DNA from 3 places in the Paenibacillus sp. Y660 genome. Region 1 is predicted to be linked to each of the others. Evidence: riboswitches for the same ligand, from Rfam matches in the RefSeq annotation. Region 1 holds a riboswitch; each other region holds the start of a gene.
The links. Region 1 has a riboswitch for cyclic di-AMP ahead of AC2TDN_RS15625 (hypothetical protein). Riboswitches for the same ligand answer to the same signal wherever they lie in the genome.
Positions count from the first base shown of each region.

Region 2: it holds a riboswitch for cyclic di-AMP, as region 1 does, so the genes downstream of both, AC2TDN_RS02415 (TrkH family potassium uptake protein) here and AC2TDN_RS15625 (hypothetical protein) in region 1, are expected to answer to the same signal.
Region 3: it holds a riboswitch for cyclic di-AMP, as region 1 does, so the genes downstream of both, AC2TDN_RS20900 (C40 family peptidase) here and AC2TDN_RS15625 (hypothetical protein) in region 1, are expected to answer to the same signal.

Region 1 is NZ_JBXBBJ010000013.1:4,884-8,160, reverse strand. Features, by position in the region: gene AC2TDN_RS15630 (NAD-binding protein) at 69-467, opposite strand; cyclic di-AMP (ydaO/yuaA leader) riboswitch at 587-758, opposite strand; cyclic di-AMP (ydaO/yuaA leader) riboswitch at 851-1,049, opposite strand; cyclic di-AMP (ydaO/yuaA leader) riboswitch at 1,767-1,928, shown strand; gene AC2TDN_RS15625 (hypothetical protein) at 1,934-2,359, shown strand; gene AC2TDN_RS15620 (uridine kinase family protein) at 2,429-2,758, opposite strand; gene AC2TDN_RS15615 (P-loop NTPase fold protein) at 2,783-3,109, opposite strand; gene AC2TDN_RS15610 (hypothetical protein) at 3,084-3,277, opposite strand, start outside.
Region 2 is NZ_JBXBBJ010000001.1:524,001-527,277, forward strand. Features, by position in the region: gene AC2TDN_RS02410 (CPBP family intramembrane glutamic endopeptidase) at 1-1,395, opposite strand, end outside; cyclic di-AMP (ydaO/yuaA leader) riboswitch at 1,641-1,845, shown strand; gene AC2TDN_RS02415 (TrkH family potassium uptake protein) at 1,935-3,275, shown strand.
Region 3 is NZ_JBXBBJ010000023.1:36,282-39,558, reverse strand. Features, by position in the region: gene AC2TDN_RS20905 (FAD-binding domain-containing protein) at 1-616, opposite strand, end outside; gene AC2TDN_RS20900 (C40 family peptidase) at 751-1,227, opposite strand; cyclic di-AMP (ydaO/yuaA leader) riboswitch at 1,231-1,383, opposite strand; gene AC2TDN_RS20895 (hypothetical protein) at 1,782-2,366, opposite strand; gene AC2TDN_RS20890 (hypothetical protein) at 2,500-3,277, opposite strand, start outside.

The DNA of each region.
Region 1 (3,277 bases):
AATAAACCAAAGCAGGCCAGCAAAGCGATGATCATATAAACATCCTGCATATTGAATTCCCTCCTGCATTATTTGTGACTTAAAAGAAAACCGACTTCACCGGTTTGCGAGTATACGATATGGTCCGCACCGAGCCCCTTGTAAACGGCCCGCGGATTCCACTGCTGCGTGATCACGTAGATCGGCTTGGTCGTCCAAGTCCGGCAGCAATGGACAAAGCGGCAGCTTAGTGCAAAGCTGCTCTCGAATATGAAAACATCTTGAATCGGATAATGCGGCGGCTGCCAGCTTTGGCGATCATTTGTATTGATATAATGCACGCCTATGATCCCTTGCTTGCGGAGCTGCTTCTCCTCCTGCTTGCTATTTGTCAGGACGATAAATTTCATTTGATGAAACATTAAAGTTCGAATAAATGATTTGCCGGATTCGTTGTATCCAGCTACGATAATATGCTCTTCCAACAACTTGCTTATCCTCCATTTGGTAAAAAAGGCAACAAAAAGAAGCCTTGGGATAAGAGGAACCAATCCCGCGGCTTCTTATGCCCGCAGCTAAAATAAGCCGCGGGAAGCGCGATGGCTGTTGCCTCTCTCGAGTACACTTACGAGGTTAGCTGTCGGATTCGGGCCTTGAGAGTTGCCCTACGCCTGGCTGCTGCCAAGCGATTCACCCCATGAAGCAAAGAGCGTACATACACGCCTTTTCTTCGTTGGTTCCCCCGTTCCTGCTGCTGCAGGATTCAGCAAATTAAAACCATTTCAAGCAGCTGCTCTGTTTTTGGGCAGCAAAAAACCACAGAGGCTTATGACACTCTGTGGTCGACATTAATCGATCACAAGCTTCATCATTCCTCTCTAATCCACGCTTACGAGGTTAGCTGTCGGATTCGGGCGGTGAGAGTCGCCCTACTTTGACCAGTATCCATGGCACCAGTCAAAGATTCACCCCTGCTCTACGGCCGTTCGACTCTCACATCGAACATGCGCAAAGCTCATTTATTGGTTCCCCCGTTTTCCGCATTCACGGAAACTCAGCGATCAGCAAATCGAAACTTATTAGTAAATCCTGTATCGAATCTTACTCCTCGCTATCGCCACTGTAAAGAGAGCCCGCTGGCGAATTTAGCTAATTTCAGACCCCCAGAACGTTTCGCAGCGCTTACATAGAATTCGATCTCGATATATCTCACTATTTCTACGTTTTACTCCTATTTTCGAAAATAATGATATGCACCCACAAGCCACTTTTCAGCGGAAATAATCAGATTTTTCTAAAGAGGAGAATAGAAGAGAATAAACGAGTTATCCAGCGAATTATGCTTTTTTTATAAAGATATTGATAGTTTTTCTTGTAAAATGGCTAAAGGATGCCATATCCCGAAATACAACTGTTTTACAATGATCGCATTCGGGTTTACTATAGACGGCATGCCTGATTATGGCAGTTAACCTCGAAAGCGAACTGGAGGAGAGATTACGAATGATCACGCAATCAGAAGCCATTCATGAAACAATTCCAGTGAATCTAGTAGAGCAGCTGTGGGAACTCCCGTGCTATCCAAGCCTGTTTCGATGATAAAGGACGTGCGAGTTTTTTATTTATTTGCAGCCGCAGCCTTGAGCTTGACGGATTCTCGTTCATCTTGTTCAACCGGTAAATCCGAATGGGATGAGACTGTTTTATTCAAACAAGCAATCTCGTACATATCATTGTTTTAATTCGAAAGATTTACAGATAAGCAATTAGGGATTATAATGAAGAGTACACTATTAACGCTGAATTTTTCGAATGAAAAAGCGGGGGAACCAACGCTAACGTTTTCTAACGTTTTGCAAGGGGTGAATCCAGGGATTTGTAACCCTGGTAGGGCATTCTCTCTAGCCCGAATCCGACAGCTAACCTCGTAAGCGAACAAAGGAGAGATTTTTTCATGTTGACCAATTGTGCAAATCATTTGCACCTTTTCACGGAACAGACCCCTTCTTTATCCGTCACACGAATCGAGCTATTCGTCATCCCTGCTCTCGCAGTCGATTCTGCAGGCCACCGCATTTGTCTCCGTTTAACAAGTGATCAAGGATTCGGCTGGAGCGAGCTGTTTGCGAGCGACACCGAAGATTCGATTGACTTGGAACGATGGAGCGATCTGCTCCAAAGCTTTATCGGCAGCGTCTCTCTTCCGCCTCTACACCATTTTCAATACGACAAAACGGATGAGGACGGACGTATTCTCGACCTATTCGCCTCTGCAGTCAATCATGTCCTGGCACAATCCGCCGATTCGTCTCCGTACAACAGCGATCTTGAAGAATCTGTTTTGCGTCAACGTTCTGTCTCCTATGTTTCTTTGGATTGACTGATTTCATGACCAAAAATAGACAGTCCAGAACAAGCACTAGGTTCTGGACTGTTTATTTTTCAGGCTCTATATCCGGGATCCCTCCAACTTCTGCAATACCCAATCCAGCAGAATCTGACTTCCCTTCTGCGATCCAAGTGAACCATTAACGATTAAATCCGCGTACCAGCGTGTCGGCTCTACATACCGATCATGGGTATGTCTCACCAAATCCAAATATTCGCTTATCGCTTCATCCATGGAGTGACGCTCATTCGAAAATTTCCCTAATCGTCTTGCGAGCCTTTCATCGGACTGGCAATCCACAAACACTTTATAATCAAGACATTCTCTTAGCTGCGAAAAATGGAACAGCAAAAAACCTTCAATAATGATTACGTCATCCTTATCGGACAAAGATTCATTGAAATCCTCTAATACCTAATCCAGATCAACAGCAGCCGGATCGTTAAAATCTTCATAAGCTTTGCCAGAAAATGAAGCAACCGTTATCGGCCTTTCCTTCTTATAATACTTGTCCATATGTATGACTTTTACTTTAAAATGGCTAAGGCCGTGGGCAAGAAATTTACTCAATGTGGTTTTCCCGCTGCCAGACCCGCCAGCAATGCCAATTGCAATCGTAGAGCGCATGACGACCCTCTCCAAGCATTTCGAATTTACTCCTATTTTAATACAAGATGGATGGATTGTCCTCTTACGTGCAAGCAAGAAGACCGATCTACAAGGCAGATTGTGAGAACTCATTTTTTAATCGATTTATAAGATCCGAAAGTTGAGTTAGATAGTCAGGAGATGTAACAGCAACTGTAGTAAAGTAAAAGTGTCGTTTTTCAAGCTCTTGATTCTCAGGGCTCCACTCTGTTAAAAACTCCTCTGATTTTAAGATTTCTTCAGTCAATACACGTTCTCTCC
Region 2 (3,277 bases), on a different contig from region 1:
GAAAACGAGCCCAATAATCATCAGCTCGATCAATCTTGTCGAGGATGGATAGAACGGATACATCACATGTCCAAGCGCCCAGAAGAAGGTTGGAAGCAGCGCAGCGGCAAACGTGTTTTTGAACCATCTGCGGAATAATCCAATGCCGAAGAAACGGAAGACAGCTTCCTCTGAAATGGCAGCCGCCCAAGCAAGCACCGGCATGAGCCATAATATGCCCATATTATAAGGAGACTGGGTGGCATCCGATGTGTCCCATGTGCCGATTGTCAGCCTTAAGGCGATAAAGATGACGGATTGCAGCGCGAATAGGATAATCGCGAATAAATAGGCGAGGCCTACACTGCGCCATACATGGTCGCCGTAGCCTTTCTGTCCGAAGCGCGGCCATAAGTCGCGGCCCTGCGCCTTCCATAGGCCATCGCCAGCGATCAATGAAATATAAATGGCTCCGGCCATTGGGATGGTCAGAAGCACAGTCACGACTGCTGTAACGGCCGTTGTCGCTCCAGCTAGGTCATTTTCACCCATCGAGGCTCGAATGCCGTCCAGCACATTCAGATTCATGATGATATAGGTGATAAAGTAAACGATGGTCAATATAATACCAAATTTGAAAGAGGTAAACTTTCGGTATAGCACGGCATAAATAATAGCCAAGACGAACAAGACAAAGCTCATGAAGAAGTAACCGAAGCCAGTAAGGAAACCAGCAATCCTGTCTTGATTCTTCACATAATTGATGTAATCATCCGGGGCGATAAATGCAGGCTTATATTTGGTTATGACGGTTCGACCATCAACGATTCGCGCATCAACATGAATCGTTAACTTCGCATCCTGTATGGCGTAGTCGGCTTTAGGCATGCCCTCCCAATCACCGTTTTCCAATATTCGATTACTTTGAAATTCAACCCCGCTGAAGCTTTGATTCGTCAGGAAAGCTTTCGCTTCCTTCGTTTTATCTGCATCAGAGAGTTCTTCACCGTCGATTTGCAAATTCCATGCTACAATTTTTTCGCTTTGCATATGTAAGTAAACGAAGCCGCCGCCGCCGCTAAATTTCAAATCAACCTGAAACGTATCGGTCGGGAAGCTGGGGTCATATTTGTCAGCATACGTTTTGGACAGCTTATTTTTGGAAAGATAGCCGTTCATTATTTTATCGGTTTGATGAACAGCTTTAGCCGATTTGACCTTTAGACCCGTCTGTTTCTCTGCGAAAGCGGTGGCGCGGCTCTCAGCGGTCGATTTCTCAATAACTTTTGTGTTTAAATCGCCGGATGCAATGGAGGCAAACATGGGAACGATGTCAACGGCTGCATAAATAATAAAGCATGCAATCGCCGCCCATAGAAAACGTCTCCATTCATTAGGCTTGATAGAATCAATCATGGATTCACCTCAACTGTCTTTAAAATGAGTAGCATATGTCCATACATTAACACATTAATCCCTGATTTATCCAATGAAAATAAAGGTTTGCACACAAGAAACTGCGAAATAACGATGTCCAGCAAGCTTGAAGCTTGCTTCTTAATCCCAATGCCCGTATTTGGACTAATATCGTCCCTTTTGTCAAAAATATCACCTTTATATATGGACTGCTTTAGGATTATAATCGTTAACGTCATACAAATTGAATAGCACAGCCGAATTTCCTTAGGAAAACGGGGGAACCATAAAGCTGTCAAAATAGATGAACTAGCTGTTTGCATAGGCGGTTCTCATTTGGCGGCATGGGGTGAATTTTAGCGGTGGAGCTTGGGCTCTTGCCGCCGAATAGGGCTGCCTGTCCAGGCCCGAATCCGTCAGCTAACCTCGTAGGCGTCTTGGAACAGGACTCATCGCACAGAGCACTTGAGTTTCCAGTGCTTTTTTTATGCTCAAAAACAAGTAATTATGATAAGACATACACAGAAGAAGGACAACGGATGAAGAGGGATTGGAATGTTCTCAAGTGGTCGCCTCCGCGCATATTGGTTTGCGGCTTCGCGCTTATTATATTGCTGGGTGCCGTATTATTATCCATGCCATTCGCATCGGCAAGCGGTGAGCGGCTGCCTTTCATCGATGCGCTGTTTACCGCGACCTCGGCGACATGCGTTACGGGGCTTGTCGTCGTGGATACGGGTACATATTTCTCCGTTCCTGGCCAGGTCGTATTGATGTGCTTATTCCAGCTAGGCGGACTGGGTTTTATGACGATGGCAACGCTGGTTGCGCTTGTACTGCGCAAGAAGATTTCACTTCGAGAGCGTCTTTTGCTGCAAGAGGCTATGAATCAGTCGAGCATGGAAGGTATCGTTCGGCTCATTAGGAGGGTCATCGTTTATTCACTGGCGATCGAATTCGTCGGATTCATCTTGTTTACCTTAAGGTTTGCATTCGATATGCCGCTTGGCAAAGCGTTGTTTTTCGGAGCGTTTCATGCCGTTTCCTTATTCAACAATGCGGGATTTGATATTTTTGGCGACTACAGAAGCTTAACGCTGTACGTATCTGATCCCATCGTCAATATCGCGGCAATGATGCTCATCATAACCGGCGGTTTAGGCTTTGTCGTCATGTCGGATTTGATGGAGTATCGCAAAAACCGCAGGCTGTCGCTGCACAGCAAGGTTGTCCTGTCCATGACGGGGACATTAATAGCAGTAGGAACAATCGTCATTTTTGTTTTCGAGTTTTCCAATACGAAGACGCTTGGCTCGTTGGACTGGGGCGGTAAGATTTTATCCTCCTTCTTCCAGTCGGTGACGCCGCGGACGGCGGGAGCCAATACGCTTGATTATACAGCTTTGCGACAAGCAACTATGTTTTTCACCATCATTCTGATGTTTATCGGGGCATCGCCGGGCTCGACAGGCGGCGGTATCAAGACCACGACCTTTACTACACTGATCGGAGCTGTTATTGCGATGATTCGCGGACGCGAGGATATTGTGATGTTCCGGCATCGGCTTGGCAAGGACAGGATTTTTAAGGCGCTAACGATTACATTAATCTCATTAGGTTTAGTTATTATTGTAACGATGATCTTGTCGATGACGGAGGATCATGCGTTCATTAAATTATTGTTTGAAGCCACCTCTGCGTTCGGTACGGTGGGGTTGTCGATTGGCGTTACTCCGGAGCTCAGCACAGTAGGAAAAATAGTCATTGCATTAACGATGTTTGCCGGACGGCTTGGACCTTTGACGCTAGCTTATGCGCTGGGGCCACGCACAGAAAAAGAAATGTACCGGTATCCTGAAGGCAAAATTACGATTGGATAGGG
Region 3 (3,277 bases), on a different contig from region 1:
AGCCTTCTACTCTCGTGCCGCCAAGCGAGTGTGAAATGGCATCCGGCAGCGCGAATTGCAGAGCGACCTTGGTGTTGATTTCGCTTAAGGTCGCGAGATCCTGAATCGTCGTCTCGCCCGCCTTGCTGTAGTACTCTTGCATATAGCTGCTCCACATGCGGTAGAAAGGCGTAAACACCTTGTAAGGCTCGGATCGCCGAGCATACGCAGGGAAAGCTTCCAAATCGGCCAGCGGCGCATCAGCAATCGATATCCAGCGGCGATTCATGGCTCGGACGGTTAGCTGAAGCCGCTCGTCGCGCCGGCGGGAGTAAGGCGTGTAGTCGGCATGGGCGATAACCTCATCTATCGGATGCGCCTCTAAGAGCGCTTCGGTAATCGAAGCGGGATCGCCATGCAGGACATGCAGCTCTTTCCCCGCCTTGGAATAGCTGTGCAGCAGGGAGGCGGCTTGCGCCATAAAATTACGGCCGCTGTGACTGTTTAATCTGCCTCCGTCCGTGAGGACAGGATCTATGATTAGCAAATGAATGCCCTGCGAATCCTTATTTCTCAAATAATCGAATGCGCGCAAATCTTCGGTACGCAAATCCTTGCGATGAATAAACAAATACATTGAGACTGCTCCTTCCCCTTAGCGGCGCAATAACAGCAAAGCCGCATGTCATTTGTCGCTTGAGGACAAACAACTGCGGCTTTGCTGAGTGAGTCTACCCGTGCAACTCTCATACAGAGAGGGAATAGGTTACTCTATTGTCCGTCGGCGTATGCTTGGAAAGAATCTGCATCCATAACACGACGAGCAGTTATAAAACGATTTTCATAATAGGAGGAGTTAAGTTTGTCTGTCACAACGCCTCTGCTAGAAGAGGAATGTGTAAACTTGCCATCTCCTATGTAAATGCCTACGTGGGATACCGTGCTGTTGTTTCCGCCAACTGTGTCGAAGAAAACAAGGTCTCCCGGAATAAGGTCCTCTTTAGCAACCTTATCGCCTGATTTTGCTTGCGAGCCGGATGTGCGTGGAAGCTCGATGCCCATTTTTTCGAACACATAGCTCGTAAATCCGGAGCAATCAAAGCCTTTCGACGACGTTCCGCCGCTTTTGTACGGTGAACCGATAAGATCATTGATGAAGCCGTTTAGTTTTGAGTCTGCGAAAGCGCTCCCAGCCTGGAAAGCGAGTACGAGAACGAGACCCAGTAGTAATGCGGTAACCTTTTTCAATTGTGAAACTCCTTCCAATGCCGACGAGGTTAGCTGTGGGGTTCGGTTGAAGGCTCCCTATGACTCCTCAGGCGCTGACAAACGTCAAACGTCGGAATCAATTCACCCAGAGTGGTTCCCCCGTTTTCCAAATAGGAAATTAGGCAGTTTTTTATTGCTCCTGAGAATTATTCGATTATTTTCATTGATCTCCTGCCTTTCCTGACTATTTCTAATAATTCTCATGTAACCTTTTGACTATTTGCTTCGTTTAACCGTTTATTGTGTAAAATAAACACTCATCACTAGTTCTTTCTAACTAAATGCAATGACTCAATTTCATTAATTATGTGGATCTGTTGTAAAATATACCGATTTGTCCCCTTGGCATCCTGTCTTAAAGACTATTCAATCATGCGGATAATGGCGGTATGATAGCATTTTGCGGAGAAAGATTAAAAAACTCTCATGCGAAGAATGACGAGTTAAAAAATTCAGTTTGCGGCATGAAAAAGGAGCCGTCCCTCAAGATCTATCATCTTGAAAGACAACTCCATCTACATGTAGACAAGCTATTATTTCGCAGTAATGATTTTTTCAGAGATGAGCTGCGGGCCTTCGTTCTTTTGCTCCATCCAGAACCGGAGCTTGTATTTGCCTGAAAACTTAAATTCATAGGAGACAAGCTTGGAGCTGAACCAGAAGGTATCCTTTTCGACAAACTCCTTGAAATCAACATCAGATTGGCTGCGGCCGTCAATGGTCGTTTCTTTATCGTTAGGATCGACAATCGTGACCTTGAATTCAGAGATGGCAACGTTCAAATTATCGATTTGCGCCTGCACCAAAAACTTCTGAACCGTACCTTTATCAACTTGCCCAAACATCGTCCGCTTCTCATTCATCAGAAACATATGAACATTGGGCTTCTGAATGACAAGCTTCTTATCGCTCCCCTTCCACTGCGTAAAAGCCTGCAGGGAATCGCTTAAGGAACGAATATTGATATAAACCTTATCATCAACTAATAAACCATCTTCAATGGATTGCTTATTATTAAAAAGCAGCGTTACTTTTTGTAACATTTTGTCTGCTGCAACCAATGAACCGCCCGATAAGAGCAAAACCATGGATAATAAAATCAGTTTTTTGCGCATCATTTATGTGTATCCTCCATTGTTCATTTACTTTCATCTATATATACAGAAATTGCATGATTTAGTTGCGGTCTATTTTGAAAATAAAAAAAGCCTCGTATCCACAATAATTTGTGGAGCCGAAGGCTTCTTCAGGTTAGGATTGTTTCGTCTGTAGACAATCGTACTGCGCGGCTATGGTCCATACCTTCACTACTGTTTTTACGAGGTAATAGCCTTGATGAAGGATGAGCGCGAACAAGCCGGCCCAGAGCATCGATAAGCTGGTGACAACGAGCCCGGCAGCTGCTCCGATCCCCCACATGATGAGTGAAATGGCTGCGAAGGAGATAAAGTTTCGAAGAGCCTTCCATAAGGAACGGAATACGCCTTCGCCCGATGTGGCGCCGAATTGCATAGCTAGAAACAGCAGATGCAGCACCGTACCCCACAGCAGCCACAGGCCGGCCCCAGGCAGCACCGCTCCCAGCAGCTCTGGAATGGAGCCGCTCTCCAGAAGCGCATCGAAGCCGCGCGGGAGCAGCCACCAAGCGGGAGCCAGCGATAAGACGCTTTCCATCCAGTACAGAAGCACAACAGGCTTCCAGTTTTTGCGAATGCCCTCAAGGAAGCGGGTTCCTCCGACTAATCTCGTTTGATTCAGCGAGTAGAACAGACCGGCGTTAAACAAGGGCGTTAGCAGCATTCTAATAACCATGAGGCTGCCGAGGGTCCACACATACGGAGTGATCAAATCGGTCTTGAACAGCTGGAACTGGGCTTCGGTCAAGAAGAGCTGGGCAGCGGTGTCGGACGGATAGGAGCTCGGATACCGCCGCAGCAGCGGCGAGACGACCGAATCAATGAAGCGATAGAGGAAAAACCCCCATAGCAGCTGATACAAAAATAATAAAATAACAAGATAAAAATGTTTA